3 regions of the Mesorhizobium sp. J8 genome follow, and region 3 is predicted to be linked to each of the others. Evidence: predicted binding sites of a transcription regulator. Region 3 holds the regulator's gene; each other region holds the start of a gene.
What was found. Region 3 encodes PhoB, which activates phosphate uptake and scavenging genes when phosphate is short. Its sites were predicted from a motif close to TGTCATNNANCTGTCAT; they were not measured.
Positions count from the first base shown of each region.

Region 1: MJ8_RS30800 (alkaline phosphatase D family protein) is a predicted target of PhoB. The motif match lies at 9,257-9,273, and genes of this name have one in related genera.
Region 2: MJ8_RS01405 (DUF1045 domain-containing protein) is a predicted target of PhoB. The motif match lies at 7,659-7,675, and genes of this name have one in related genera.

Region 1 is NZ_AP024109.1:6,428,323-6,438,487, forward strand. It holds gene MJ8_RS30770 (NAD-glutamate dehydrogenase) at 1-2,642, opposite strand, end outside; gene MJ8_RS30775 (peroxidase-related enzyme) at 2,771-3,334, shown strand; gene MJ8_RS30780 (LysE family translocator) at 3,356-3,967, opposite strand; gene MJ8_RS30785 (DUF1062 domain-containing protein) at 4,395-5,018, shown strand; gene typA (translational GTPase TypA) at 5,069-6,898, opposite strand; gene MJ8_RS30795 (hypothetical protein) at 7,114-7,383, shown strand; gene MJ8_RS30800 (alkaline phosphatase D family protein) at 7,611-9,185, opposite strand; gene MJ8_RS30805 (MFS transporter) at 9,461-10,165, opposite strand, start outside.
Region 2 is NZ_AP024109.1:269,383-279,547, forward strand. It holds gene MJ8_RS01365 (sugar ABC transporter ATP-binding protein) at 1-159, shown strand, start outside; gene MJ8_RS01370 (ABC transporter permease) at 156-1,151, shown strand; gene MJ8_RS01375 (transporter substrate-binding domain-containing protein) at 1,440-2,282, shown strand; gene MJ8_RS01380 (ABC transporter permease) at 2,425-3,171, shown strand; gene MJ8_RS01385 (ABC transporter permease) at 3,179-3,910, shown strand; gene MJ8_RS01390 (ABC transporter ATP-binding protein) at 3,910-4,725, shown strand; gene phnN (phosphonate metabolism protein/1,5-bisphosphokinase (PRPP-forming) PhnN) at 4,922-5,548, opposite strand; gene MJ8_RS01400 (alpha-D-ribose 1-methylphosphonate 5-triphosphate diphosphatase) at 5,545-6,684, opposite strand; gene MJ8_RS01405 (DUF1045 domain-containing protein) at 6,813-7,520, opposite strand; gene iolB (5-deoxy-glucuronate isomerase) at 7,911-8,723, opposite strand; gene MJ8_RS01415 (DUF3329 domain-containing protein) at 8,739-8,951, opposite strand; gene iolE (myo-inosose-2 dehydratase) at 9,016-9,930, opposite strand; gene iolD (3D-(3,5/4)-trihydroxycyclohexane-1,2-dione acylhydrolase (decyclizing)) at 9,970-10,165, opposite strand, start outside.
Region 3 is NZ_AP024109.1:6,156,891-6,167,055, forward strand. It holds gene MJ8_RS29415 (sensor histidine kinase) at 1-408, shown strand, start outside; gene MJ8_RS29420 (hypothetical protein) at 538-708, shown strand; gene MJ8_RS29425 (hypothetical protein) at 833-1,159, shown strand; gene MJ8_RS29430 (YMGG-like glycine zipper-containing protein) at 1,243-1,488, shown strand; gene MJ8_RS29435 (CHASE domain-containing protein) at 1,582-3,204, opposite strand; gene MJ8_RS29440 (ATP-binding cassette domain-containing protein) at 3,337-4,137, opposite strand; gene MJ8_RS29445 (sugar ABC transporter permease) at 4,155-5,507, opposite strand; gene xylF (D-xylose ABC transporter substrate-binding protein) at 5,732-6,772, opposite strand; gene MJ8_RS29455 (ROK family protein) at 7,043-8,278, shown strand; gene phoB (phosphate regulon transcriptional regulator PhoB) at 8,429-9,118, opposite strand; gene phoU (phosphate signaling complex protein PhoU) at 9,135-9,842, opposite strand; gene pstB (phosphate ABC transporter ATP-binding protein PstB) at 9,863-10,165, opposite strand, start outside.

The sequences.
Region 1 (10,165 bases), 270 kb from region 3:
CCGGCCGGCGGGATGACGCCGTCGACGCCGATATTGTCGGTGATCGAAAGCAGGCTGGAGACGAAATTCTTGTAGGCCGACGTGCCGGCCTCGAAGATGGCGTCGCGCCCGGCGCTCATCGGCAGCTTCTTGGGGTAGAAACCGCCCTTGGCGCCGACCGGCACGATGACCGCGTTCTTGACCTGCTGCGCCTTGACCAGTCCCAGCACCTCCGTGCGATAGTCCTGGGCGCGGTCCGACCAGCGCAGCCCCCCGCGCGCCACCGGGCCGAAGCGCAGATGCACGCCCTCGACCTCCGAGCCGTAGACGAAGATCTCGCGCCAGGGCCGTGGCGCCGGCAGTCCTTCGACCGCCTGCGAGTCGAGCTTGATCGCCAGCGACTGCCCCTTCGCTTTCGTATCGGCCACGAAATGATTGGTGCGGAGCGAGGCTTCGATCAGGTTGAGATAACGGCGGATGATGGTGTCGTCATCGATATTGGGCACCTCCTCCAGCGCATCCTTGATCTTGGCCTTGAGGTGCTTGGCGGCGACCGCGCCGTCGCCCTCCGCCGTCGGCCCGAGCCGGGCGACGAACAGTTCATGCAGGCCCCGCGCGATCTCCGGATAGCGATTGAGCGCGGCGGCGATGAAATCCTGGCTCTGCGGAATGCCGGCCTGCTGCAGGTAGCGGCCATAGGCACGCAGGATGGTGATCTCGCCCGACCACAGGCCGGCGGTCTGCGCCAGGCCGTTATAGCCGTCATTGTCGACATCCCCGCGCCAGACCGACAGGAACGCGTCCTCGAACAGCGCTCCGCCATCGGTAAGATCGATCGGTTTTCCGTAGCTGTTCTCCAGTTCCATGTCGTGGATGAAGACCTTGCTCGCGGGATCGTCGCCGACCTCGAAGGTGCGCTCGCTGATGACGCGGAAGCCGATATTCTCCAGCACCGGCACGCGCCGCGACAGCGCCACCGGGCTGCCGAAATGGTAGATCTTCAAAGCCGCCTGGTGCGGCTTCTGGTCGGCATGGCGGTAGTAATCGATAGCGATCGGGTTGTCGGCGCCGATCCTGGCGATGCGCCCGGCATCGGCAAGCGCCACAGCGGCGGAGAAGGTATCGCGATAGCTTTCGGGGAACCGCGCCGCGATCGCCTTCAGCGCCGGATCGCTGCCGGCCGCCTCGGCGGCTTCGGACAGCGCATCCTCCCAGGTCCGAACGATGTCGCGGATCGCCGCCTCGATCGTCGACTGCTCGACCTTCGGCGTCTTGCCGCCGGAACGGCCGATGATGAAATGCACGCGCGCCAGCCCGCCTTCCGGGAAGGCCGGGTAATAGGCCGACAGCCGGCCCTCGAACACGGTCTTGAGATACGCGCCGATCTTCTCGCGCACGACGCTGTCATAGCGGTCGCGCGGCACGAAGACGAGGATCGAGACGAAACGGTCGAACTGGTCGGCGCGCACCAGCGCCCTGACGCGCGGCCGCTCGATGAGCCCAAGGATGGCGGTGGCATGTTTGCGCAGGATGGGCACGGGAACCTGGAAGAGCTCGTCGCGCGGATAGCTCTCCAGCACGTTGATCAGCGCCTTGCCCGAATGGTCGTTCGGATTGAAGCCGGACTTGGCGATGATGGTCTCCGCCTTCGAGCGCAGATAGGGGATCTTCATCACCGAGCGCGTGTAGGCGGTCGAGGTGAACAGGCCGACGATGCGCAATTCGCCCGCCAGCGCGCCTTTGGACGTGTAGGTCTTGACGCCGATGTAGTCGAGATAGATGCGCCGATGCACCGACGACTTGGCGTTGGCCTTGGTGACGATCAGCGGCTCCGGCCCATGCAGGAAGGCGCGGATCTCCGGCGTCGTCGTCACCGCCTCGGTGCCGCGTCTCAGCACCAGCACATCGGGATCGGACAGGATACCGAGGCCGGGCTTCTCGGCGCGCTCGAGATTGCCGCTTTCCTCGCCGCCGATATATTTGAACTCGCGCATGCCGAGGAAGGTGAAGTTGTCGTCGCGCAGCCATTCGAGAAAGGCGATCGCCTCGGCGACGCTCTTCTTGTCGAGCGGCACGGCCGAATAGCGGAATTCGGAAATCGCCTGGTCGAGGCGGGCGAGCATGCGCTTCCAGTCGACGACGGCGGCGCGGACCTGCGAAAGCGTCTTGCGCAGCCGCTCGGTGAGGTTCTTCGACTGGTCGGCGCTCAGCCGCGGGATATGCACATGGACGACGCTCAGCCGGTCGTGCTCGTCATCCTCCTTGCCGCCATCGCCAAGCATCTCGACCACGCCGTTCTTGCCGTGGCGTACGGTCACGATAGGATGGGTGACCAGCGTCGGCTCGCCGCTGATCTCGGTGATCTCGCCGAGGATGGAATCGAACAGGAACGGCATGTTGTCGTTGACGACGGTGATGACCGTGACCGGCCGGCCGCCGCAGGCAACGCCCGAATCCGCCTCGACAGCGACGACGCTTTCGCCCTTCCTGTGCCTGGCGACCGCTTGGGCGGCGAGTTCGCCGGCGCGCTCCAGATCGGCCGCGTCATAGGCCGCGACGTCCTCGGCGGGCGCCCGCGCCAGCAAATGGTCGACAAGCCTTGCCGATTTCTCCTCCGCTTTCGCGACGGCTTTTTTCTTCGGCTTGGATTTAACGCTGGCCATGACGCTTAGTCCCTCCCGTCGTATGCTTTTGCGGCTATCGTAGCAGATGACCGCCGTTTCGCGACAAAGGTTTGACGACGCATTAAAAAATTCGAACCGATGCCGTCGCCTTGCAGGGAGAACGACCCATGACTGACAGGATTACCGCGCTTGACCTTGTCCAGGCGGAGCTCAGCGAAGCGACGAAAGCCTATTTCGACAAATGCCGGGAGAAGCTCGGCCTCGTGCCCAACGTGCTTCTCGCCTACGCCTTCGACGAGAAGAAGCTGCGCGCCTTCACAGACATGTACAACGACCTGATGCTGGGCGAGTCCGGCCTGTCGAAGCTGGAGCGCGAGATGATCGCCGTGGTCGTATCCTCGATCAACCACTGCTTCTACTGCCTGACCGCCCATGGCGCGGCGGTGCGCCAGCTGTCGGGCGAGCCGGCGCTGGGCGAGATGATGGTGATGAATTTCCGCGCCGCCGACCTGTCGGACCGCCAGCGCGTCATGCTGGAATTCGCGGTCAAGCTGACCGAAGAGCCGGCTAAAATCGTCGAGGCCGACCGCGCCGCTTTGCGCCAGGCCGGCTTTTCGGATCGCGACATCTGGGACATCGCCTCGACCGCCGCCTTCTTCAACATGTCGAACCGCGTGGCCGCCGCGGTCGACATGCGGCCCAACCCCGAATATCACGCCATGGCGCGGTAGGCTTCGCCTGGAAAGCCTGGGTCAGCGCGCCGCGATTGCAGCGGCGGCGCCCGCCATCGTCGTGGCGCTGACGCGGTTGGCGATCTTCATGGCGCGCTTGCTCTTGAGCAGCCGGCGTGCCTGCGAAGCGGCCAGCACCCAGGCAAGGTCGATGACCACCAGGACCACGGCCATGGTCAGCGTCAGCTCGACCCAGCCGACAACGCTGACCGAGGCAAGGTCGATGATGGTGGGCAGCAGCGCCAGATAGAACATCATGATCTTGGGATTGCCTAATGTCACCGCCATGCCGGCAAAGAACAGTTTCAGGGCCGAATCCTCGCGCGGCATCTCGCCTTCCTTGGCCTCGACCGGCGCCATCCACATCTTGAACGCCAGGTACGCAAGGTAGGCCACGCCAATCCACTTCACGACGACGAAGGCGTAGTGGAAGGTCTGCGCCACCACGGCCAGCCCGAACACGGCCAGCGACAGCCAGATAGCCTCGCCGATCCACATCGCCAGCAGGAACGGGAAGACATCGCGAAACCCTTTCGAGATCACCCGCGCCACCAGCGCTGCGATCGACGGACCGGGCGAGCCGGCGGCGACGAAAAGAGCGGCGGCGAAGATCAGCAGCGAGGCAAGATGCATGGGGGCGCTCCTGTGGTATAGAAAGAAAAGATAGCCGATCGGATTGGATTTGGCACGCCCCAGCAGACGCGAGTGTTGAGCAAGGAGACAATAGCTGCCAACGCCGGCTATTGCTGCTCTTGCCGCCCCCTTCAGCCTTAGCTAGAAGACCCGCCCGACATCATTTTCGAGCATCACTTTGCCTCAATAACCGCCGGTCTCGTCAACTCCCCGGAATGCACCGCAGGCGCAGCCACTGGCACGTCTGCTCAACCTCATGTGTTCTTCAGGCGGCGGTTCGAGACCGGTTTGGCATTGCTGAGCTGCTGTCGTGCGCATGCCGCACCGACGCCTGTACCACCAACGCAGTGTTTCGCCACGCCGTGCCCGCACGGGCAACTCGACATCGCCGGCCTGACGGACTTCCCAACGGGAAGGGCCTACCGGCATGTCTACCTTGCGCGTCCGCTGGACGATCGAGCCCGCAATTGCGCCACGACCTCTCATCAACTGCAACCGCTGCGGCGGCGTGAAACCTTATCGATGCGGCGAAAAATTCCGCGTCAACGCCAACGGCAAGCGCATCGACATTTGGCTGATCTATCGTTGCGTCGACTGTGACAATTCCTGGAACCGAACGATCCTGGAGCGCTGCAACCGGCGCGACATCGAGCCGGCGCTGCTTGCGACGTTCGAAGGCAACGAGCCGGCGCTGGTGCGACGCCATGCGTTTGATGCCGTGGCGCTCAAGGGCCGGATCGGCCGGATCGAGGAATTTCCCGACGTCACAGTCCGAAAAGATTTGCCGGACGGCAGGCCGGCAAGTGCGACGGCACTTTCGCTTGAACTTCGGCTCGACGCCGTGACATCCCTGCGGCTGGATCGCCTGCTTGCCGGTGAGCTCGCCCTTTCGCGATCAAGGCTTCAAGCCTTGGACGAACGAAGGCGACTGACCGTCGAACCTGACGGCGCCAGGGCCTTGCGCAAGCCGGTTCGCGATGGCTTGGCGGTGCGCATCGATCTCAACGGCGAAGCTGACTGCAACAATATCCTGTCGGCCGCGTACCGCTGAAACGAAAAGAGGGAGCGGATGCTCCCTCTTTGAACCCCTGGCCGGAAACCCTACGCCGCGCCCATCACCTTGGCGGCCTTCTCGAAACGCTTGCGTTCGTTCGGGTCGAGATAGAGCTTCCTGAGCCGGATGGTCTTCGGCGTCACCTCGACCAGCTCGTCGTCCTGGATCCAGGCCAGCGCCCGCTCCAGCGTCATGCGGATCGGCGGGGTCAGCTTCACCGCCTCGTCCTTGCCGGCGGCGCGGATGTTGGTGAGCTTCTTGCCCTTGAGCACGTTCACCTCCAGGTCGTTGTCTCTGGAGTGGATGCCGATGATCATGCCCTGATAGACCTTGACGCCCGGATCGATGATCATCGGGCCGCGGTCTTCCAGGTTCCACATGGCGTAGGCGACGGATTCGCCCTGCTCGTTGGAGATCAGCACGCCATTGGTGCGGCCCGGCAACTCGCCCTTGTAAGGCTCATAGGCGAAGAACAGCCGGTTCATCACCGCGGTGCCGCGCGTGTCGGTCAACAGCTCCGACTGGTAGCCGATCAGGCCGCGCGTCGGCGCATGGAAGACAAGACGTTGGCGGTTGCCGCCGGAAGGACGCAGCTCGACCATCTCGGCCTTGCGCTCCGACATCTTCTGCACGACGACGCCGGCATGCTCCTCGTCGACGTCGATGACGACCTCCTCGACCGGCTCGAGCAGCTGGCCGTCCTCGCCCTTCTGCATGACGACGCGCGGACGCGAAACGGCAAGCTCGAAACCCTCGCGGCGCATCGTCTCGATCAGCACCGCGAGCTGCAATTCGCCGCGGCCGGACACGAAGAACGAGTCTTTTTCCGCCGATTCCTCGATCTTCAGCGCGACATTGCCTTCGGCCTCGCGCAGCAGGCGGTCGCGGATGACGCGGCTGGTCACCTTGTCGCCCTCGGTGCCGGCAAGCGGGCTGTCATTGACGAGGAAGGACATGGTGACCGTCGGCGGGTCGATCGGCTGCGCATGCAGCGGCTCGTTCACCGCCGGGTCGCAGAACGTGTCGGCGACGGTGCCCTTCGACAGGCCGGCGATGGCGACGATGTCTCCCGCCTGTGCTTCCTCGATCGGCTGGCGCTCGAGGCCGCGGAAGGCGAGGATTTTCGAGATGCGCCCGGCCTCGATCTGCGTGCCGTCGTGATGCAGGACCTTGACCGCCTGGTTGGGCTTCAGCGTGCCGGATTCGATACGGCCGGTGATGATGCGGCCGAGGAACGGGTTGGCCTCGAGAATGGTGCCGATCATGCGGAACGGGCCGGGATGGACCGTCGGCGCCGGCACATGCCTGACCACGAGGTCGAACAGCGGCGCGAGACCCTGGTCCTTCGGACCTTCTGGATTTTCCGACACCCAGCCATCCCGGCCCGAACCGTAGAGGATCGGGAAATCGAGCTGCTCGTCGGTGGCGTCGAGCGCGGCGAAGAGGTCGAACACCTCGTTCACCACCTCGACATGGCGGGCATCCGGACGGTCGATCTTGTTGATGACGACGATGGGGCGCAGGCCCACTTTCAGTGCCTTGCCGACGACGAACTTGGTCTGCGGCATCGGGCCTTCGGCGGCGTCGACGAGCACGATCGCGGAATCCACCATCGACAGGATGCGTTCCACCTCGCCGCCGAAATCGGCGTGTCCGGGCGTGTCGACGATGTTGATGCGGGTGCCCTTCCAGTCGACCGAGGTCGCCTTGGCCAAGATGGTGATGCCGCGCTCTTTTTCGAGGTCGTTGGAATCCATGGCGCGCTCGGCGACGCGCTGGTTGTCGCGGAAGGCGCCGGACTGTTTCAGGAGCTGGTCGACAAGCGTGGTTTTGCCATGGTCGACGTGCGCGATGATCGCGATGTTGCGGAGGTTCATTTTGTCTGGTCTCGGGAACGTTGCAGGCAGCAGGCTTAAGAAGCGTCGCCTTTTTCGGTTGCGCGGCTCATACAGGGTTTTTCGCAATTGCGAAAGGGGAGGCCCTTCCCCAAATACATGGTCACTGATTCTTAAACGTCTTGGTGTGAAATGATTCTGTTAACCAAGGCGGAACCTTTGAGGGGCCGGGCAGTTCGATGTTCATGACCGATCAGATGTCCAGATTGCGTCCGGTTTTGGCGTGGGCGGCGCTTGGGTTGCTGCTTGCGGCCGGTGTTGCGCAATCGGCGACGGCTCTGCGGGAGAGCGGTTCCATCCAGCCGCCCGACGCCAGGACCGCGCAGCAGATGTTCGCCGACGCGCCCGACGGCGTCGACCCGATCGTCACCGGCCCGGTCAGCGCCGCCTTCAAGCAGCGCCAGAAGGACGCCAATTGCGACACGGCGGTCTGGCCGAACGTTCCGCGGGCTTGTTACCCGGATTGACGCCCGCAATAACGCGGCAAACGTAGCGATCCTTCACGCCCCCCTCTGCCCTGCCGGGCATCTCCCCCACATGGGGGGAGATTGGCTGTCATGCTTGCTTTCGCCAATCGCCGACCTTGCAAAAGGAGCGAGGCGCCGAAACTGCTGATCTCCCCCCAAGTGGGGGAGATGGCCGGCAGGCCAGAGGGGGGCGCTGTCCCGCCAACCTTGCCGATTTCTCGATCACCTCAAGCCGACCGCACCGGATCCAACGTCACCTTGTAAAGCTCATTGTCGTCGCGATCCATCAGCCGCACCGTGAGCTGCTCGGTCGCGCCGGAAATGTCGACCAGCCCGAAGAACTGCAGGCCGGCCGACGGCGGCAGGTTCTGACCCTGCTCGGCGGTCGGCGCCTTGATGAACTTCAGCTCGGGCCCAAAGGTCATGTCGAGGTCGTTGGGGCCGAACGTGCCGGCATGGATCGGGCCTGAGACGAATTCCCAGAACGGGTTGAAATCCTGGAACTGCGCCTTGTCGGGATTGTAGTAATGCGCCGCAGTGTAATGCACGTCGGCGGTGAGCCAAACCGTGTTGGTGATGCCGGCATTCTTGATGAAGCGCAGCACATCGGCGAATTCAAGCTCGCGGCCCTTCGGCTTGCCGTTGTCGTTGTTCGACACCGCCTCGAAGCCGACCTTCTTTGCCGCGTCGTCCCAGACGACCAGGCTGAGCGGCATATCGGCGGCGATGATCTTCCAGGTCGCCCTGGAATTGGCCAGCTCGCGCTTCAGCCATTTGGACTGCTCCTCGCCGATCATGCGCGACTTCGGCGTCAGCGTTTCGTCCAGATTGGCGCCGTTGGGGCCGCGATAGGAGCGCATGTCGAGGAAGAACACGTCGAGCAGCGGCCCGTGTGAGATCTTGCGGTAGACGCGGCCCGGCTCGGCCGGCTCGTAGCGGATGGTGGTCATCTCATGGAAAGCGCGCGCGGCGCGTGCCGCCAGCACATGGATGGATTTCTCTTTGTACCGGTCGTCCTTGCTGAGGTCCTTCGAGTCCGACCAGTTGTTCAGCACCTCGTGGTCGTCCCACTGGTAGAAGGTCGGGCAGATGGCGGAGAGGGCAAGCACATGCTTGTCCATCATGTTGTACTTCCACTGGTCGCGGTATTCGTCCAGCGTCTCGGCGACCTTGCGCTTGCCGTCGAGCATGACGACGTTCTTCCACTTGCCGCCGCCGGGCAGGTCGACCTCGTCCTTCAGCGCGCCGTCGGCATAGATCGTATCGCCCGAATGCAGGAAGAAGTCCGGCGTGTGCTTGGCGATGGTCGAGTAGGTCTTCATGCCGGTCTCGTCGATGCCCCAGCCCTGGCCGGCGGTATCGCCCGACCAGGCGAAGCGCACGTCGCGCTTCGACGACGGCGCGGTGCGGAAGCGGCCGACGATCGGCTCGGAGACGGCATTGATGTCGGAGAGGTCGGCGGCAGTCATGCGGTAGAAGATGTCCTGGTCCGAGGCGAGATCGGTCAGCAGCCGCTTCACCGTATAGTCGCTGGCCGGCGAGGTATCGAGCGGAGCCAGCCGCGTGGCATTGGCGAAGCTTTCGGTGGTCGACACTTCATACATCACGCGCGCGGGCCTGTCGGTGCGGGTCCACACCATGCCGGACGTCGCGTCGACGTCGCCGGACTGGACGCCATGCGTGAAGGCTGGGCGCTGATTGGCGCGGGAATAATAGGGCAGCGCCAGACCGGAGGCGCCGACAAGGCCGAAGGCGCTGGCCGAGGTGACGAAAGCGCGGCGGGTCAATGAGAGCTTGTTCATGGCTGTCTCCGGATGGCGTTGAACGGGACCGCCAAGCTCTCGCCTCAATGTTTCAGGCGCATATCGGAACCATGAAGTTTTGATAACAGTGCAGCGCTTTCCTTCTCCCCTTGTGGGAGAAGGTGGCTCGGCGCGCAGCGCCGATGAGGGGTGTTCCAGCGGAGTGAGACGTTGGCGTTTCATCGGAACGAGACACCAGCTTTCCCTGGAACACCCCTCATCCGTCGCCTTCGGCGACACCTTCTCCCACAAGGGGAGAAAGGGAAGCGGCGCCCTCAAGCCGCCTGCGGCTCCGGCTCGAAAGCCGGTCGGTCGGTATTGATCAGCAGCGAGATACAGGCCGCCGCGATGCCCGTCATGCCGGCGATCAGGAAGGCCAGCTCGTAATTGCCCTGCAGCTCGCGCATCGTGCCGCCGAAGGCGGCGGCGGCCGCCGCGCCCACCTGGTGGCCGGCAACGATCCAGCCGAACACGATCGGCCCGCTGCGATCGCCGAAGGCTTCGTTGGCGAGCCTGAGCGTCGGCGGCACGGTGGCAATCCAGTCAAGCCCGTAGAGCACGGCGAAGATGATCAGGCTGGTCGCCGAGAAGCCGGAATAAGGCAGGTAGATCAGCGACAAGCCGCGCACCGCGTAATAGACCCCGAGCAGCTTGCGCGGATCGAAACGGTCGGTGAGCCAGCCGGACAGCGTCGTGCCGATCAGGTCGAAAATGCCCATCATCGACAACAGTCCTGCGGCCTGCACCTCGCCGATGCCCATATCGCCGCAAAAGGCGATGAGATGCGTGCCGACCAGGCCGTTGGTGGTGAAGCCGCACACGAAGAAGGTGGCGAAGAGATACCAGAACACCCGTGTGCCCGCCGCGCGGCGCAGCGTGTTCAGCGTATGCGCCAGGAAATTGCCCTGCGATGCGGGCGACACCGGCGGCACGTCGTCCGCATCGGCGCCGTAGCGAACCTGGCCGATCGAGGCGGGACG
Region 2 (10,165 bases), 800 kb from region 3:
ATGGAGGAGGTGATCGGCGTGTCGGACCGCATCGCGGTCATGCATGAGGGGCAGATCTCCGGCATCCTCGACAAAGACGATTTCAGCCAGGAGAACGTGCTCTTGCTGGCGGTCGGCAAGAAGCCGAGGTCGCTGCAAGCGGCGGGAGGAGTTGAATGAGCAAGAAAGATCTCGGCCTGCTGATCCTGATCCTGGTGGTCGGCGCGGTGGTGACGGCCATCAATCCGCGGTTCCTGTCGGCGATCAACCTTGCCAACACCTCCAACCTCGTCGCCCTGTTCGGCATCCTGTCGATCGGCCAGGCCTTCGTCATCATCACCGGCGGCATCGAATTGTCGGTCGGTTCGCTGATCGCCCTGCTCGGCACGCTGTTCATCGACTTCATCGCGGTGCGCGAGCTGGACTGGCCGCTGGCCTTCGTGGTGATCATCGCGCTCGGCGCCGTCATCGGCTTCGTGCATGGCTGGCTGATCACGCGGCTGAAATTGCAGCCCTTCGTGGTGACGCTGTGCGGCCTCCTGATCTATCGCGGCGTGGCGCGTTTCTATACCGCCGACGGCACAGCGGGCTTCGCCTTCGGGCAGAATTTCCCGACGCTCGAATTCCTGACCGCGGGCCGCTCCTACGGCTTGCCGAACTCCTTCATCGCGCTGATCGTCATCGCCATCGTCATGTGGGTGGTGCTGCACCGCTCGGTGTTCGGCCGCTATCTCTACGCCATCGGCAAGAACGAGGAGGCGGCGAAATACTCCGGCATCCGCACCGGCCGGATCATTATCGCGGCCTATGTCATCTGCGGCGTGCTGACGGCGCTGTCGGCGATCTATTTCGCCATGTACACGCGCTCGATCTCGCCGGCGAGCCATGGCCAGTTCTACGAGCTCTATGCCATTGCGGCAGCGGTGCTCGGCGGCTTCTCGCTGCGTGGCGGCGAGGGCTCGCTGGTCGGCGTCGTCCTCGGCACCGTGCTGCTGCAGGAGCTGCAGAACCTCGTCAACCTGCTCGGCATCCCCTCATCGCTCAACTTCGCGGTGATGGGTGGCGTGATCCTGATCGGCGTGCTGGTCGACCAGCAATGGGGTGTCTTCCGCGCCCGGCGCCGCATGATCGAAGCGACGCGCCAGAACGTTGCGGGCGCGCCGGCGGAATAGCCTCGCTCTAATGCATGTCGCCCAGAAGTGTGCAGCGGTTCTGGGGCAACGACATGCATCAAAACAAAAGACCTAAAGCGCGTCGCCTGAATCCGTTTCGGCGCGGCGCGCTTTAGGCTCACGGTCCCTGTTGGATCGATGCTCGCGGTGAAGCCGGCGGGCAGGCCGGGATTCGCGGGCGGATTGCAACAACGCGTGAAGCGGAAAACTGCCCTTGTCGCAGAATGGGGGCTGGGCTAAGCAATTGGTATCAGAGGGTTCCAAGAACAAAATACGGGAGACACTGTTGTGACATCATCACGTTGGATCGCGCTCGCGGCGCTGGCGTTGACTTGCTCGACTCCGGCGCTGGCCAAGGACTGGAAAACCGTCACCGTCGCCATGGAGGGCTCCTACGCGCCCTGGAACCAGACGGATGCCAGCGGCAAGATCGTCGGCTTCGAGGTCGACATCCTCAACGACGTCTGCGCCCGCGCCAAGCTCGAATGCAAGATCGTCGCGCAGGATTGGGACGGCGTCATTCCCGGCCTCACCGCAGGCAAGTTCGACATCGTCATGGACGGCATGTCGATCACCGAGGAACGCATGAAGACGATCGACTTCTCGATCCCCTATGCCTCTTCGCCGGTGGCTTTCCTGGCCGACAAGAACGGCCCGCTGGCCAATATGTCCAACAGCGGCAAGATGATCGACCTGTCGAAGGACGACGCTGAATCCAAGGCAGCGCTCGACACGCTACGCAAGGAGCTCACCGGCAAGAATGTCGGCCTGCAGGTATCGACCACCGAGGCGACCTTCGCCGACAAATATCTCAAGGACGTCGCCAACGTCCATGAATACAAGACCACCGACGAGCACGACCTCGACCTGATGGCGGGCCGCATCGATGTGGCCTTCGCCGACACCACCTATTTCCTCGGCACGCTGGCCAAGCCCGATGCCAAGGACCTTGAATTCGTCGGCCCGCAATTCAAGGGTGGTCCGATCCTCGGACCGGGCATCGGGGCGGCCTTCCGCAAGACCGACAAGGACCTGCAGGACATCTACAACAAGGCGCTCAAGGCCGCGCTCGACGACGGCTCGGTGTCGAAATACTCCATGCAATGGTTCAAGATCGACATTACCAAGTAATGTCGCAACGGGAGCAGCCAAGGCTGCTCCCGTTTTGCATTGAGTGCATGTCGTCCGAAAGTGCGTAGCGGTTTTGGGACAACGACATGCATCAAAGGCAGGCAACCGTCGATACCTATCTCGGCGCCCGCAGGAGCCGTAAGTGGAGTTTCTCAACGATCTCAAGGACCAGGTGGCGACGGCCTATGAGCTGTTGGCCGCCGGCTGGGGCGTGCAGCTGCTCTGGGGCATCGCCTGGACGCTCGCCGTCACCGTCGTCTCGATGCTGATTGGCGCCGTGCTTGGGTCGCTGGTGGCGGCTGCCAAGCTTTCGCATCGCGGCGGATTGCGATTTATCGGCGAGAGCTACACCACCATCTTCCGCGGCGAGCCGGAACTTTTGATCATCTATCTCTTCTACTATGGCGGCACACAGGTTCTGACTGGCGTGGCGCGGTCCACTGGATCGATCGGCTCGACCGACATCTTGAACATGCCGAGCTTCCTCGGCGGCGTGCTTGCGGTCGGCATCATTTCCGGCGCCTATCAGGCCGAGGTTTTTCGCGGGTCGTTCCTGGCAATCCACCGCGGCGAGTTGGAAGCGGCCCGCGCCTACGGCATGTCGGCCTGGCTGCGCTTTCGCCTGGTGATCATGCCGCAGGTGCTGCGCCTCGCGGTGCCGGGGCTGGGCAATGTCTGGCAATTGACCATCAAGGATTCGGCGCTGATATCGGTCACCGGCGTCGCCGAGCTGATGCTCACCGCGAACAAGGCGGCGCGTTCCACGCACCATTCGCTGCTTTTCTACACGGTCGCAGGCATCCTTTACCTGGTGATGACCTCGGTCTCGACGCCGATCTTCGAAAAGGCCGAGCGTTACACCTCGCGCAGTTTCACGCGGCCGAAGTGAGGTGGCGGTGGATTTCGACTTCTATCTTTCCACAATGTGGAGCGTGCTCAAGGCGCTGCCGCTGACGCTCGAGATCTGGTTCTTCGGCATCGCCTTCGGGCTCGTCATCGCCACCGGCCTGACCTGGCTGCGGGCTTCCGGCTACAAATTGGGTGAATATTTCACCCGCGCCTATGTCTTCGTCTTCCGCGGCTCGCCGCTCCTGGTGCAGCTCTATCTGATCTATTTCGGGCTCTCCCAGTTCGATTTCGTCCGCCACAGCCCGATCCTGTGGCCGATCTTGCGCGATCCGATGTATTGCACGATCGTCGCCATGGCCTTGAACACGGCCGCCTATGAAAGCGAGATTTTCCGCGGCGCGCTGCGGGCGGTGCCTGTCGGGCAGATAGAGGCGGCCAAGGCGTTCGGCATGTCGGCCTTCACCCGCTTCCGCCTCGTCACGCTGCCGATCGCGCTGCGGCTCGCTCTGCCGGCCTATTCGACCGAGATCATCCTGATGACCAAGGCCACTGCACTCGCTTCCGTGGTCACCATCATGGAGATGATGGGAACGGCGCAGAAGATCCAGCACGACACGTTCCGGCCGATCGAGGTGCTGACCTGCGCCGGCGTGATCTACCTGCTGCTCAACCTGTCGATTGCCCGGCTGTTCGCCTGGGTCGAATACCGGCTTTCGCCGCAGTTGCGGCCGCCGCCCGAGCAGAGCCAACTCGTCAAACCCGTACCGGAGGTGTTGTGATGTCGGCAAATGTCGCTGCTGCCGCGCAAGCGGCACCGTCCTCCGGCGAGACGCCCGCGATCAGCGTCAAGAACCTGCGCAAGTGCTTCGGCGATCACGAGGTGCTCAAGGGCATTTCGCTGGAAGCCCATAAGGGCGACGTGATTTCCATCCTTGGCTCCTCGGGCTCCGGCAAGAGCACGATGCTGCGCTGCATCAATCTCCTGGAGACCCCGGATTCCGGCGAGGTGCGGGTCGACGGCGAGCTCATCAAGATGAAGCAAAGCCGCGATGGTCATCAGGCGCCGGCCGATATCCGCCAGGTGGAGCGGATCCGCGCCAACCTCGCCATGGTGTTCCAGAGCTTCAATCTCTGGTCGCACATGACGGTGCTGGAAAACCTCGTTGCCGCGCCGACGCATGTTTTGAAGCGGCCGCGCGCCGAGTGCCTGGAGCAGGCCGAGGCCTTGCTGAAGCGCGTCGGCATATGGGAGCGGCGCAACTACTATCCGCCGCATATGTCGGGCGGCCAGCAGCAGCGTGCCGCGATCGCCCGGGCGCTTGCGATGAACCCCAAGGTGATGCTGTTCGACGAGCCGACATCGGCGCTCGATCCTGAACTGGTCGGCGAGGTCCTGCGCGTCATGCGCTCGCTCGCCGAGGAAGGGCGCACCATGCTGGTCGTCACCCACGAGATGGGCTTCGCCCGGGACGTGTCGAGCAAGGTGATGTTCCTGCACAAGGGCGAGGTGGATTCGGCCGGCGAGCCGAAGGAGATGTTCGCCAGGCCGCCGACGCCGCAGTTCAAGCAGTTCATCGCCAACTTCAATAAGTGAAGCGCCTCCCTTCTCCCCCTGTGGGAGAAGGTGGCCGCGAAGCGGCCGGATGAGGGTGCTGGAAGAAACGAGGCGCTGAAGAATAGGATGCGTACAGCGCTCATTTCGGCATCGCAGCGATCCTCCAACACCCCTCATCCGTCTCGGCGCTGCGCGCCGATCCACCTTCTCCCCACAAGGGGAGAAGGGGAAGATATTAGATCATGTCCGACAGATCGGAGAACGCCATCGCCTTGCGCAGCACCTCGGCGAAGCGTTCGCCGGCGATTTGCCTGTCGCCGCTGTTGTCGATCGAGGTCACGTCAGGTCCTGTCAGCTTGACATTGGCGCTGCGCGCCAGGCGGGCAAGCACCTCGCCGCGCGATTCGCGGCCGCGCGCGGCCAGCCGTTCGGCCAGGATCTCCGGCGTGGCGGTGATCTCGACCACGGCCAGGTTGGCGTAGCGTTCGCGCAGCGCCGGGATCACCGCGCGCGACACGTTGGCGACCGCCACATGGCCATTGGCCACGGCCCAGTCGACATCGGCCGGCAGGCCGTAGCGCAGGCCGTGCGCGTCCCAACACAGCGAGAAGGCGCCGTCCGCTTCCGCTTCGGCAAAGGCGGCGTCCGCCAGCGTGTCGTGATCCTCGCTTGCCGAATCGCTCGGCCTGGTGATCACGCGGCGCACGAATTCCAGCCGCGTCTCGCCGGCAAAGCGCTGCTTGGCATAGCCGATCACCGTATCTTTGCCGGCGCCGCTCGGGCCGACCACCGCGACGAAGACGCCGTTGCGGATCGGCAGGCTCTCGGCCAGCTCGCGCTCGATGAGGGCCGAGACCATCATGCGACCCGGCGGCCCTGACGCCACACGGTGCGCACGACCGGCACATGGTCGTCGACGCGCACGCGCACCAGGTCGGCGCGGCGGCCGGGCTCGATGACGCCGCGGTCGGCAAGGCCGACCGCCTCGGCCGGGTTCTTCGACACCATGGCGACCGCCTGCGGCAGCGTGATCCCCTCGACGACGTCGCCGAGGAAGAAGGCCGACTGTATCAGGCTGAAGGGGATGTAGTCGGACGACAGGATGTCGAGCAGGCCGTCGGCGGCAAGCGTGCGCGCCGAGACGTTGCCGGAATGCGAGGCGCCGCGCATCACGTTCGGCGCGCCCATCAGCACGCCGAGACCCGCTGCCTTGGAGGCCTTGGCGGCCTCTTCCGTCGTCGGGAACTCGGCGACGCGCACGCCCTGCTCGACCGCTTCGTCGACATGGCCGGCGGTCGCGTCGTCGTGGCTGGCCAGCACGATGCCGCGCTCATGGCAGGCGGCCGAGATGAAGACCCGGTTCGGTCCGGAATTGCGGGCCGATTCCGCCATCCGCTTCTCGCAGAATTTCTGGAAGTCGCGGTCCGTCAGCTTCAGCTTGCGCTGATAGTAATAGGCATAGGTCTCGAGGTTTACGAACTGGCGCTGTCCGGGCGCATGGTCCATCAGCGAGGCGAGCTTCACCCTGTCGTCAGTCTCGAAATTGGCGAAAGCCTCGAGGCAGTCCGGCGCCGAAACCTCGCAACGCAGGTGGATGAAATGGTCGGCTCTCAGCCGATCCTGGCGCACGCTGTCCTCGATCGCGTCGGCCAGCTTGCGGACGTCGTCGGACTTCAGGTCGGCGTCCTCGTCCATGCCGACGCGCAAGGCGTCGAGCACGGTGGTGATGCCGGCGGTCGCGACCTGGGCGTCATGCGCAAGCACCGCGGCGATCGGGTTCCAGCGCACCTTCGGACGCGGCGCGTAGTGGCCTTCGAGGTGGTCGGTGTGCAGCTCGACAAGGCCCGGGATGATGTAATCGCCGCCCATGTCCTCGCCGGCCCGGGCGGCCCCCGGCTCGATGGCGGCGATCAGGCCGTCGCGCAGCAGAAGCGAACCCTCGACAATCTCGTCGGGCAGCACGATGCGGGCATTGGTGAGAACGGTTTCGGCGGTCATCTCAGGTGGTCCTATCTCGAACGGTCGGCAATCAAATCAGAGCAATTCCAGGAAAAGTGCTTTGCGGTTTCCGTCCGGAATTGCGTAAAAACTAAAGATAGGGCGGTTCAGCGTTCCGCTGATCCGCCCTAGGCTGTCTTGCGGGCCGGGCCACGGCCAAGCGCATGGTGGGAAAGCACCATGAACGGGGCGCCGGGCTCGCTTTCGACGAACAATGTCAGCGCATCGACCGGCACCGGCTGCCGCAGCACGTCGGCGAACAGCCCGTCGATCGCCGCGCGAAGACGTGGGCTTTCCTCCGGTCCGACGCGCCCTGACAGCGTCATGTGGAAGCGGAACGTGTCGAAGACGTAAGGATAGCCCCATTGGCAGAGGTTGCGGAACTCGTCCGGCTTCAGCGCATCGGGGTTGCGGCGCTCGATCTCCGCCTCCGTGAGCGGCGCGCGGAAATTATCGAAGGCGCGCACCACCTCGCCGGCGAATTCGTTGAGCGGCGCGAATTGCGTTTCCGGCACCAGCGCGAAGAAGCCGTCGATCTGCCCGACGACCAGACGCGGGATGACGACCGGCGGCGTCGCCTCGGCAAAGACGTCAAGCGCCGCGCGCAGCGAGGCTTCCGTCTCGTTCGGCGCGAGCCGGAACGGCGCCTTCAGCGTGGCATGGAACCCGTAGCGCCTGGCGGAGGCGGTGTGGAAGGCGACTTCCGCGGCGGATAGATCGCCGACAGCCTCGACCGGCCGCGTCGCCGCGCCGAACGGGTCGCGGCCCAGCCAGTTGGCGGCAATGCGCGCCAGCTTCTCGTCCTGTCCCGGGGTGTAGTAGATGGCGTAGCGCATCGGCGTTCCTCGTCAAGCGCGCCGCGCCCAAAGGATCATGCGACGCGCTTCAAGTCATTGTCTTGGCAAGTCGTGGGCCCAAAAACGCCGGAGCGCTTGCGGCGACATGCATCAGACCCGCTGCCATAGGTGATTTCCATGACGGATTGACGAAGCTTTCATGGGTTTTCGAAGGCAAGCAACCCCCGGTGGTCCTTAGCCGACGATTTTCCCCGGGCTGGACCAACGGCTTTGCCGAGCTGCCAGGGTGTGTTGAGATTCAGGTCAGGCCGAGTCGAAAATGGTGGCTTCCGAGAACCGGAGCGGAGCGTACTTGGAGTACGTGAGCACCGGAAGCGCAGGAAACCGCCATTTGCAGGCCGGCATCACCTGAATATCAACAGATCCTGATCAGGTCTTCATCAGCCACTCATGCTCGGCCGCGTTGTGGAACTTCCACGTCCGCTTCGGTCCGGCCATGACGTTGAGGTAATAGAGGTCGTAGCCGTGGCAGGCCGCGCAAGGATGATAGCCCTTCGGCACCAGCACGACATCGCCGTCCTCGATCGCCATTGCTTCGTCCAATTCGCGCACGCCGTTGCGGTCGGCATCCGTGTAGACGCGCTGGAAGGCAAAGCCCTGCGGCGGGTTGAGGCGGTGGTAATAGGTCTCCTCGAGATAGGATTCGGCCGGCAGATTGTCCTGGTCGTGCTTGTGCGGCGGATAGCTCGACGTATGGCCGCCGGGCGTGATGACCTCGACCACCAGCAGCGAATCCGCCGGCTTGCCCTCGGGCAGGATGTTGGTGACGTAGCGCGTGTTGGTGCCCTTGCCGCGCACCTCCTGGCCGAGATCGTCAGGTCCGATGACGCGCACCGGCAGGCCGCCGCCGAGGCCAGGCGCCGAGCAGACCGCGAGCTCCAGCTCGGTGTCCGCCGTCACCGACCAGTCGGTGCCTTGCGGCACATAGACCGACCAGGGCTTGCCCTCGAAGGGCGACATGCGCTCGCCGAGCAGGCCGAGATCCTTGCCGCCGGCCGACGCCTTGCCCTTGCCGGTGACGAAGACCAGGCAGACCTCGCGCTCGCCGGTCTTGCCGGACGCCGTCTCGCCCGGCCGCAAACGGTGGAGATCGAAACCAACGTAAGTCCAGCCGGCGCTTTGCGGCGTGACGTGAGCGACATGGCCGTGTCCCTTGTCGGCCTTGACGATGAGTTTCGACATACGGAGCTCCTTGGATTATTCCTTCGGCTCGGCCGGAGGCTTTGCCTCCTCCACCGGCTTGTAGAGATAGAAAAACTGCCACACCGCATAGCCGGCGAAGCCCAGCGCGATGACGCCCCAGAACGGTGTGCCGGAGGCGAACTCGATCAGCGACCAGATCAGGCAGACGGCGACGACGGCGATGCGCCGCCACAGTGGCCGGAAGAAGGGATGCTCATAGTCTTTCATCGCGCCAATCCAGGATTTGCCCAAGGCGCAACGGATAAACCGCGCGCCCGGGCGAATCCACCGTTTACGCCGGGAACCCTTGCGTCTCCACCGTGTAGCCGGCGGCCGTCATCACCCGCATCAGCTCCTTGTGGCCGACCTGCGCCATTTTGAGGGGCGGGTTCTTCTTCGGATCCTGCTCGGCTTCGACCACGAACCAGCCCTCATAGCCGTGATCGGCGAAACGCTGGACGATGGCGCCGAAATCGAGCGAGCCGTCGCCCGGCACGGTGAAGGCGCCGAGCGCCACCGCGTCGAGGAAGGATTGTTTCGAGCGGTCGAGCCTCTCGATCACGCCCATGCGCACGTCCTTCACATGGACGTGGTTGATACGCTTGTGATGGTTGTCGATGGCGCGCGGCACGTCGCCGCCGGCAAAGGCGAGATGGCCGGCGTCGAGCAGCAGCGGAATGCCTTCGCCGGAGTTGCGCATGAAGGCGTCGAGCTCCGGTTCGGTCTCGACCACGGCGGCCATGTGGTGGTGGTAGGAAAGCGGCATGCCCTGCTCCGCGCACCATTCGCCGAACTCGGTGACGCGGCGGCCATAGGCCTTCATCTCGTCGTCGGAAAGCTTCGGCTTGGTGGCCAGAGGCTTCGAGCGGTCGCCCTGGATCGAGCGGCCCACCTCGCCGTAGACGATGCAGGGCGCGTCGACCGCCTTGAACAGATCGATCATCGGCTGGATGCGGTCCTTGTTCCTGGCCAGATCCTCATCGACCAGCGTGCCGGAGAACCAGCCGCCGCAAAGCGTCACATCGGCCTCTTTCAGGATCGGCAGCATCACCTTCGGGTCGTTGGGGAAGCGGCGGCCCATCTCCATGCCGGTGAAGCCGGCCGAGCGCGATTGCCGCAAGCACTCCTCCAGCGACACGTCATCGCTCAGTTCCACGAGATCGTCGTTCCACCATGCGATGGGGGACATGCCCAGTTTGGCTTTCAAGTCGTCACTCCAGCTTCAATCGTTGCAGGCGGACGCAGTTCAGCCCTGACGGCTGCCCACGGCTTCCTCATATTTCTTGCGCGCGGCGTTCACCTGGGGCCGCGCCGAGACTTCCGGCACGGCGACATCCCACCAATGGCCGCCGGCCTCGGTCGAAACCAGCGGATCGGTGTCGATGACCAGCACAGTCGTCCTGTCATTCTTCTTCGCCTTGGCCAGCGCCGTTTCCAGCTCA
Region 3 (10,165 bases):
CTGCGGGAGCTCGTATCCGGCCAGGTCGGCCGCTATAGCAGCGATCTGGCCAAAAGCCTGCGGTTCACGGGCGAAAATCCTTATCTCAATCCCAACGCCGCCCTGCATATCGGCCTGGCGATACATGAGCTGGCCGTGAACTCGGTGAGCTATGGCGCCTTGTCCCGGCCGGACGGCCATGTCGAGGTGCGCGCCAGGCTCGATCCCGAGAACGGAACCCCGCCCGATCTTTTGCTGACCTGGACCGAGGCGGTCGGCGACGCGCCGCGCAACGAGAAGCGCTTCGGCAGCGTGGCGCTGGAACGCGTCGTGCCGATGTCGCTGAATGGCTCCGCGACGCTGGAAATCGGCAAGGACTGTATGGAATACCGCCTCACCGTCCCGCACGGGAATTTCGAGACGGACTGATGGCGCAGCCGACGCGAAGCTTGCCGGCAACGACCTTAACCGGCTGTTCACCATAAAGTCCGATCCTGTGCTCCCGGCTAGCGATGCGCGGAAACCCATCCATGCGCTGGCAAGACCTGGGAGACTGAGATGATGGTTGCCGACATGAACAGGCTGGAGGAGGCCGCCCGCGTCTCGATGAGCGGCTTCCAGGATGCCGAGCCACCGCTGGCCCCCCGATCATCGCATCTCCCGCTCCGCCTGGGCGCGATCGCGCTTCTGGCCGCCATGGCCTTGACCGCGGCCTGGCAATTGTTCTGACCCACTCCGGATCAAGACAGGACTTTGCAGCGTCGCCTTAAGTCGCTCGGCGCGACGTCTTGAAACCCGGGCCCGGAACTTTCGTTCGCCGAGAATCGTTGTTTGCGGCGAGAGGTTTGGAGCCATGGAACACATCGCTGCGTTGCTTTTCGTCGTCGGCTGTTCGAGCACAATGACCGATTGCCGCGAGCTCGAAGTGCCCGTCAGCGTCTTCGAGAGCGCTGAGGCATGCGCCGCCGAAAGGCCGTTCGCCCTCGGCAACCTGCAGGGCCAGGCGCCCCGCATCATCGGCAAATGCCTCGCCGTCGACCCGGCGTTGGAGGACGACTACGACCGGATCGCCTGGAATGTGCGGCCCGACGGCACGCTGGTCGCATCCCTGGAGGTTTCCGGCATGCTTGTCGCGTCGAATGCCGGGCGCTCCGAAAAAGACTATCTTAAACAACAGTGAGATCTGGCAGGCAAAGCGCGTTTTTTCGTGCTAAATGGCTGCTGGCACTGCCAAAAGTGAGGACAAAAGTGAGGAGCAATTCTATGCGGAAGATGATCATTGCCATGGTTGCCGTGGTCGCTGTCAGCGGCTGCACCACGACCGAGCAGGACGTCGTCGGCGGCGGCCTGATCGGTGCCGGTGTGGGCGGCCTGGTCGGCGGCGGCAAGGGCGCGCTGATCGGCGCGGCCGTCGGCGCCGGGTCGGGCCTTCTGGTTCGCAACCTGCGCAACGGCTATTGCCAGTATCGCGATCATCGCGGCCGGATCTACACGGCTCGCTGCAACTAGTTCGGTACCTGAGAGAGACCGGAGGCCGGCAACCGGCCTCCGGTTCTCCTCGGACTAAAATGCTGATTCGCCAGCCAAGACCTTTCGAGCCGCTCACGTGGCCAGCGGAATCCTGATTTCCACCTTCAGTCCATCGTCACGGTAGTCGCGCGCGATCGTGCCGCGCAATTCGCGCGTGACATTGAGATCTATCAGCTTGGTGCCGAAGCCGGTCTTGGCCGGAGCTTCCAGGTCCTTCTGACCCGTTTCGCGCCAGTTCAAACGCAGCGTCCGCTCGCGGCCGCGTCCCTCGATGCTCCAGTCGACCTTGAGAGCGCCCACCGAATTGCCGGCTTCGCCATATTTCAGCGCGTTTGTGGCGAGTTCGTGGAAGGTCAGCCCGAGCGCTTGCGTCGTCGTCTCGTCGAGCAGCACCTGCGGCCCCGACAACACCCCATCGGGAAGATCCTTGCCGAAGACCTGCCCGAGTTCGGTGCGCAGCAGGTCGCCAAGATCGGCCTTCTGCCAGCGCGAGCGCGTCAGCATATCCTGCGAGGCGGCCATGGCCTGGAGGCGCGCCGAGAACGACGCCGAAAACTCCTTGACGTCGGTGGCTTGCGAGGCCGTCTGCCGCGCGATCGCCAGCACGCGGGTGATCGAATTCTTGATGCGGTGCTTCATCTCCTGCAGGATCAGGTCCTTTTCCAGCAGGCTCTTTTCGGTCGCTTCGTGCAACGCCGATTTGGCTTCATAGGCGCGTTCCTGATAACGCGCCACCAAGGCGATGGCGCCGGCGAGCAAAAGGCCGAACAGCCCGAGCATCACCGGAATGGCGCGCGAGGACGGCGGCTCGAAGGCGCTTGTCGGCCTGAACAGCACGGTCCAGGGCCGGCCCGCGACGACGATATCGCGGCGCGCCAGAAGCTTCGCCCCGATACGTTCCGCCGGCGGCGCTTCCGAGCGGAACAAAAGATTGCCGTCCTCCGGCTTGCCGTCATAGACCTCGACATTCACCGGCAGCAGCGGCGAATGGCTGAGCGCGACCTGGAACAGGTCCTGCGCGCGGAAGGCGGCGTAGAGAAAACCGGCTGTGGAGGAGCGGCTTGCGTTGATCACCTCGGGCGCGGTTTCGACGTTCAGCCGCACGAAAACCAGGAATCCGGTGAAGGTCTGCCCCACGCCGGCGCCCTGGCCGAGCTGGACGATGCCGCTCGCATGCTGCCGGTCGTCGGCCATCGCCTGTTGGATCGCCGCGCGCCGTACCGGCTCGCTGAACATGTCGAAGCCGATGATCGACTGGTTTGACGTATCGAGCGGCTCGAACAGAACGATCGGCGTGCGCCATTGCTCAGTCGTCGCGGGGTAGACCGGGTGCGCTGACCCAAGGTCATGCAGGATATCGCGTTCGACCGCCGCCTCGTCGCCGGCCTTTGCGAGCCTCAGGAAGCCGATGCCGCGAAGCCCCGCGAAATTGTCGTCGATATCGAGCGCGCTGAAGAAGGCCTTGAATTCGCCGCGCGTGATGTCGCCGTTGCGGGCATCGAACAGCGCCTGCGTCGAACGGAGCAGCGACAGATGCAGGTCCATGCGGCTTTCGATGCGGCTCAGCGCGTCGTCGGCCGTCCCCTCGAACTTGATCCGCGCCGCCTCCTGCGTGGCGAAATAGGCGAACCCCGCCATGGTCAGGCTGATCAGCGCGACGGCGACAAAGGCAACGATCGGAAACAGCTTCTTCAAATCAAGGATGCGGCCCGTGGACGGTTGGCAATCTTTATGGGCAAGTCTCCGCGTCAACACAATGGCGCGGTCAAATCATCGCGGCGGCTGGCACATCATGCAGCTGTTAATTAGCCGGCTACCCGTTAGGCTTCATGCCGCTATCTTCAGCGCGCCTGGGCCCGGAATCGCCCCTGGCGGGCATTTGCCGAGGATAATCATGCCGAGCACCTCGTCCTGGGTGACATCGGTCGTGCGCGCCGTGCCGACCACCTGGCCGTTCTTCATCACACAGACCCGGTCGGCGAGCTCGAAAACATCATGGATGTCATGGCTGATCAGGAAGATGCCGATGCCGTCGGCCTTGAGCTGCTTGACCAGCTCGCCGACCTGCGCCGTCTCCTGCGGGCCGAGCGCCGCGGTCGGTTCGTCCATGATCAGGATGCGGGCGTTGAACAGGATCGCGCGTGCGATCGCCACCGACTGCCGCTGTCCGCCCGACAGCTTGATGACCGGCTCCTTGAAGCGCTGGAACCGTGGATTGAGCCGGCCCATGACCTTGCGCGCCTCGGCTTCCATGGCGGCATCGTCCAGCGTGCCCCAGCCGGTCATAAGCTCGCGCCCGAGGAAAAGATTGGCGGCGGCATCGACATTGTCGGCCAGCGCCAGCGTCTGGTAGATCGTCTCGATGCCGTATTTCTTGGCGTCGCGCGGGTTGGAGATCGAAGCCTCCTCGCCATTGATGAAGATCTGTCCGCTGTCGCGCTTATAGGCGCCGGACAGGATCTTGATCAGCGTCGACTTGCCGGCGCCGTTGTGGCCGAGCAGCGCCATCACTTCGCCGGGGAAAAGATCGACCGATGCATCGTCGACGGCGCGGATGCCGCCGAAGGCGATCGAGATGTTGCGCATGTCGACCAACGGGACGCCGGCGGGAGCGGATTTCTCAGCCATGTTGGATCTCTCCCTGATCAGACGCGTTTGCGATAGAGGGTGTCGAGCCATACCGCGATCACCAGCACGGCACCGACGACGATGCTCTGCAGCGGCGAGTCGACGCCGAGCAGCACCATGCCGGACTGCAGCGATTGCATCAGCAGCGCGCCGAGCATGGCGCCGAGCACGGTTCCGGAACCGCCGGCAAGCGACGTACCGCCGATGACGGCGGCGGCAATGACCAGCAGCTCGTCCAGCGTGCCGAGCGCATTGGTCGACGAATTCTGCCTGGCCGACGAGATCGCCGCCGCGATCGTCGCCAGCACGCCCACGATCATGAACACCTTCATGGTGATCCAGCGCGTGTTGATGCCGGCGAGGTTGGCCGCTTCCGGATTGCCGCCGATGGCGAAGACATAGCGGCCGAAGCGCGTGCGCTTGGTGACGAAGGTCATGATCAGGCCGACGGCGACCGCCATCAGCACCGGAATGGCGATGCCATGCGCGATGAACAGCCCGCCCTCGGGGACGGTGATGTTGTTGGCGGCGGCGTAGCGGTTCACGATACCGACCGGCCAGGGATAGGAGTTGGCGAGCCAGACGGCGCCCAGGATGATCGCGCAGGTGACCGTGGCGAGCAGCGTCTCGGCCCAGACCGGACGTAGCGGGAAACGGAAGCGCTTGCGCTGCACGCGGCCGTTATAATGCATGAAAATGACCGCAAGGCAGGCGACGATGCCGACGACCCAGCTCCATTTGGCGCCGATCGAACCCGCCGGGCCGCCGCCCATCAGCTGGAAGGTGGTGTCGAGCGGCGCCACGGTCTGGCCGCTGGTGACCCACCAGGCAGCGCCCCGCCACACCAGCAATCCGCCCAGCGTGACGATGAAGGCCGGCACTTCGAGATAGGCGATGATGAAGCCCTGGAAGGCGCCGATGATGAGGCCGAGCGCCAGGCCGATCAGCAATGCCAGGACCCATATCCAGGGATTGCCCAATTCGAGCCCGACGAAGCGCACCAGGAAATGCACTTGGGCAAAGCCCATGATCATGCCGATCACCCCTTCGGCCGATCCGACCGACAGGTCGATGTTGCGCATGACGATGACCAGCACCATGCCGGAAGCCATGATCGCCACGGCCGACGTCTGCACCGACAGGTTCCATAGATTGCGCGGCGTGAGGAAGGTGCGGCTGTCGAAGTCGAGCGGATTGACGCCGAGCCGCAGGCTGGAGATCACATGCAGCCCGACCCAGATCAAGAGCAGCGCGCCGATCATGCCGAGCATGCGGGTGTCGAGCTCGGTCGCCTTCAGGAACCGGGCGACGGCGCCCAGTTCCGACGCGCGCGCGGTGTCGGCCGGTTGCGTGGACGTCGTGTCGGTCATGATTTCCTCCCGCCGGCTTGCCCGTCTGCGGGTGCCGGAGCAAGCCTAGAAGCTATCCGCTAGAGGCGGAACGGCAATCTTCGAGAAAACGCCGCGGCTTTAAAGCAATCCCAGGAAAAGTGCGTAGCGGTTTTCCGTCCGGGATTGCGGCAACAAAGAAATGGAGCGGTTCGATGAACCGCTCCAGGCGCGGCGCAAGGTTTTTGGTCCAGTGTCGGCAAAGCTCAGTCGCAGACCTTGACGCTGCCAGCGGGCACGCCCGCACAGACTTCGTCCTTCTTGATCCAGCCGGCGTCGATGACGACGTTGAGATTGTCCTTGGTGATCGCGATCGGGGTCAGGAACAGCGACTTGACGGTGTTGCCGCCGGGCGTCGTGAAGTCCTTGGCGCCGGCGATGTCGCCCATCTTCTTGCCGTCCGCGAGCTGCGAGGCGATCTCGGCGGCGTTCTTGCCGAGCTCGCGCGCGTCCTTCCACACCGACACGGTTTGCGTGCCGAGCGCGATGCGGTTGAGTGCCGCGTGGTCGCCGTCCTGACCGGAAACCGGAACGGTGCCGGCCAGGCCCTGTGCTGTGAGCGCAGCGACGACGCCGCCGGCGGTGCCGTCATTGGCGGCCACGACCGCGTCCACCTTGTTGTCGTTGGCGGTCAGGAACTGCTCCATGTTCTTCTGCGCGTTGGCGGGCAGCCAACCGTCGGTGTAAGCCTCGCCGACATTCTTGATCTTGCCGCTGTCGATCGCTTCCTTCAGCACTTCCATGGAGCCCGAGAACAGGAAATCGGCGTTCGGATCGGAACCCGAGCCCTTGATGAAGACGTAGTTGCCTTCGGGCTTGGCCTTGAACACCTCGCGGGCCTGCATGCGGCCGACTTCCTTGTTGTCGAAGGTCAGGTAGAACACGTCCTTGTTCTCGATCAGGCGGTCATAGCCGACGACCGGGATGCCTTCGTCGAGCGCCTTCTGCACCGCCGGGCCGATTGCCGAGGCGTCCTGCGCCAGGATGATCAGCGCGTTGGCGCCCTGCGAGATCAGGCTTTCGACGTCGGTCAGTTGCTTGCCGGGATTGGACTGCGCGTCGGCCGAGATATACTTGTCGCCGGCGGCCTCGATGGCCTTCTTCATCGCCGCTTCGTCGGTCTTCCAGCGCTCTTCCTGGAAATTCGACCACGACACGCCGATGACCTTGTCCTTCGCCTCGGCGACCGACGCCAGCGTCAGCGACATGGCAACGCCCGCCAGAATGGCGGCTGCGAATTTCTTCATGATATCCTCCCTGCGCCCCGTGCGGCGCGACCCAAACTGGCCCGAAGGCCTGCACAGAGGCTTTTTTTCGAGCCTCAAAAAAATAGTGATCCAGCAAAACGACGCTGTCAACTGCGATTCTGATGGGTTTTGATGGGTGCGGACATTTTTTTCGACATTCGCAATAAATAATGACATGAACCCCGGCTTCTGTCACAATCCCTAGCGTGTCAGCGACAGGCCATGGCATCATCACAAGGCCGCGATGACGCGGGAGGAACGTGCGAGACAATGTCGGTCGGGATCCGCCACGACGATTTGCGCCGGCGCAATCGCGCCATGGTGATTTCGGCCGTGCGCCGCGCCGGCCAGCCGTCGCGGACGGAGATCGCCGCCACCACCGGGCTCAGCCACTCGACCATTTCGGCGATCTCCGCCGATCTGATCCAGGAAGGTATCCTCACGGAAAGCAAGGCCAGCGAGCCGACGGCGTTGAAACGCGGCCGGCCGCAGATCGGCCTGGCGCTGAACCCCGAAGCCGCCGCGGTGCTGACGGTGGTGCTTTCGCTGAACTTCCTGTCGGTTGCCGTGATCGACTATGCCGGCCAGGTGGTTGCCGAGGAACAGCTGCGCCTGGACACGCTCGTCATGCCTCGCGACGAGCTGATCGGCGAATGCTTGGCGATCGTCCGGCGCCGGCTGCAGGATCCCGACCTCGACGTGGGCAGCGTCGCCCGCATCGCGATGGGCATCCAGGGCATCACCGATTCCCATTCGCGCGCCATGCTGTGGTCGCCGATCACGCCGCTGACCGATATCCCGTTCGCCGACCTTCTCGAGACGGAATTCGGCATCCCCGCCACCATGGAGAACGACTGCAACATGATGGCGGTGGCGCTGCAATGGCGCGATCCCGACCGCTATCGCGACGACTTCATCGCCATCCTCTTGTCGCATGGTATCGGCATGGGTCTGGTGCTGAAGGGCGCGTTGTTCACCGGCACGCATTCCTCCGGCGGCGAGTTCGGGCACATGATCCACCGTCCCGGCGGCGCGCTTTGCCGCTGCGGCCGGCGCGGCTGCGTCGAGGCCTATGCCGGCAATTACGCGATCTGGCGCAGCGCCATGGGCATAAGCGAGGATGCCGCGCCGACCGACGTCGGCGACGCCGACATGCGCGCGCTTGCCGCAAAGGCCCGGCAACAGGACGGCCCTGAGCGGGAGGCTTATCGCCGGGCCGGCGAAGCGCTGGGCTTCGGCCTTGGCAGCCTGTTCGCGCTGATCGACCCGGCGCCCGTCGCGATGGTCGGCGTCAGCGCGGCCGCCTTCGACCTGATCGAGCCGGCGCTGAGGAAGGCGATCGCCCAGACCGCCGGCGGCCAGCATTCGGAATCGATCTCCTTCGACACCGAGCCGAACGAGCTGCCGCTGATCCGCGAAGGCTGCGCCATGCGCGCGCTGACCTTCGTCGACCAGGAAATCTTCGCGCCGGGCATGCAGGCGCGAGCGGGCAAGCACGTCGCATAGGCGCAAGGGATATGCTGAGATTCAGGTCAGGCCGAGTCGAGAATGGTGGATTCCGAGAACCGGAACGGAGCGTACTTTTGGGTACGTGAGTACCGGAAGCGCAGGAAGCTGCCATTCGCAGGCCGGCCTCACCTGAATATCTGCATATCCCTAGTCCTCGCGGATGGCATAGCCCGCGCCTCGGATGGTGCGTATGACGTCCGGCATGCGGCCGTTGTTGACGGCCTTGCGCAGCCGCCCGACATGGACGTCCACCGTGCGCTCGTCGATATAGATCGTCTCGCCCCAGACATTGTCGAGCAGCTGGCTGCGCGAGAACACGCGGCCGGGGTGGCGCATCATGAATTCGAGCAGCCGGAACTCGGTCGGGCCGAGCCTGATCTCGCTCTTCTTGCGGTAGACGCGGTGCGATTCGCGGTCGAGCACGATGTCGCCGACCTTGAGCACGCTGGACAGCACCTCCGGCTTGGCGCGGCGCAGCAGAGCCTTGACGCGCGCCATGAACTCCGGCGTCGAGAACGGCTTGACCAGATAGTCGTCGGCGCCGGTGGACAAACCTCGAACCCGATCGCTCTCTTCACCTCGCGCGGTCAGCATGATGATCGGCAGCCGCTCGGTCTCGGGCCGCATCCTGAGACGCCGGCAGAGCTCGATGCCGGAAACCGCCGGCACCATCCAGTCGAGCACGAGCAGGTCGGGAACGTTTTCCTGAAGGCGGATTTCGGCCTCGTCGCCGCGGGTCACCACTTCCACCTGGTAGCCCTCGGATTCGAGATTGTAGCGGAGCAGCACCCCCAGCGGCTCCTCGTCCTCCACCACCATGATGCGTGGCGCGATCATCGGGGTAACCTTTTCGTCAGGCAGCCGGAGCCGACATTGCCGTCTCGTCCTGCTTCGGACGGTTGGCGGGCAATTGCGTGCCGGTCAGCACATAATAGGCGTTCTCGGCGATGTTGGTCACATGGTCGCCGATGCGCTCGAGGTTCTTGGCGCAGAACAGAAGATGCGTGCAAGCGGTGATGTTGCGCGGATCCTCCATCATGTAGGTCAGCAGCTCGCGGAAGACGGCCGTGTATTTGACGTCGATGCGCTCGTCGTCGTTGCGCAGTCTGGCCAGCGCCGTGGCATCGCCCACCGTATATTCCTGGATCACGCCCTGGACCTGGATCAGCACCATCTGCGCCATGGAATCGATCGAATGCGTGAGGTCCCGCGGCGCGGCGCTGACGCCGACCGAGCCGACGCGCTTGGCGATGTTCTTGGCGAGATCGCCGATGCGCTCGAGGTCGCCCGCCATGCGGATCGCTCCCACCACGCTGCGCAGGTCGTCGGCCATCGGCTGGCGCTTGGCGATCAACGTGATGGCGCGGTCGTCAAGCTCGCGCTGTCTCGCGTCCATGATGGCGTCGTCGGAGACGACGCGCTGCGCCAGCGCGTTGTCGCTTTCGAGCAGCGCCCTGGTCGAGGCGCCGACCATCGAGGCGGCGAGGTCGCCCATGTCGTTGATGAGCCGGCTGATCTGCCTCAGATCCTCGTCGAAGGAGGCGACGGTATGTTCGGCCATGATGATGTCCTCGTATGTGCTTAGCCGAAGCGGCCGGTGATGTAGTCCTGCGTGCGCTTCTCGCGGGGCGAGGTGAAGATCTTCTCGGTCCGGTCGAACTCCACCAGTTCGCCCAGATACATGAACGCCGTCTGCCGCGACACGCGCGCCGCCTGCTGCATGTTGTGGGTGACGATGACGATCGTGTAGTCGGCCTGCAATTCGTCGATCAGTTCCTCGATCTTGGCCGTCGACAGCGGATCCAGCGCCGAGGCCGGCTCGTCGAGCAGGATGACCTCGGGCTTCACCGCCACGGTGCGGGCGATGCACAGGCGCTGCTGCTG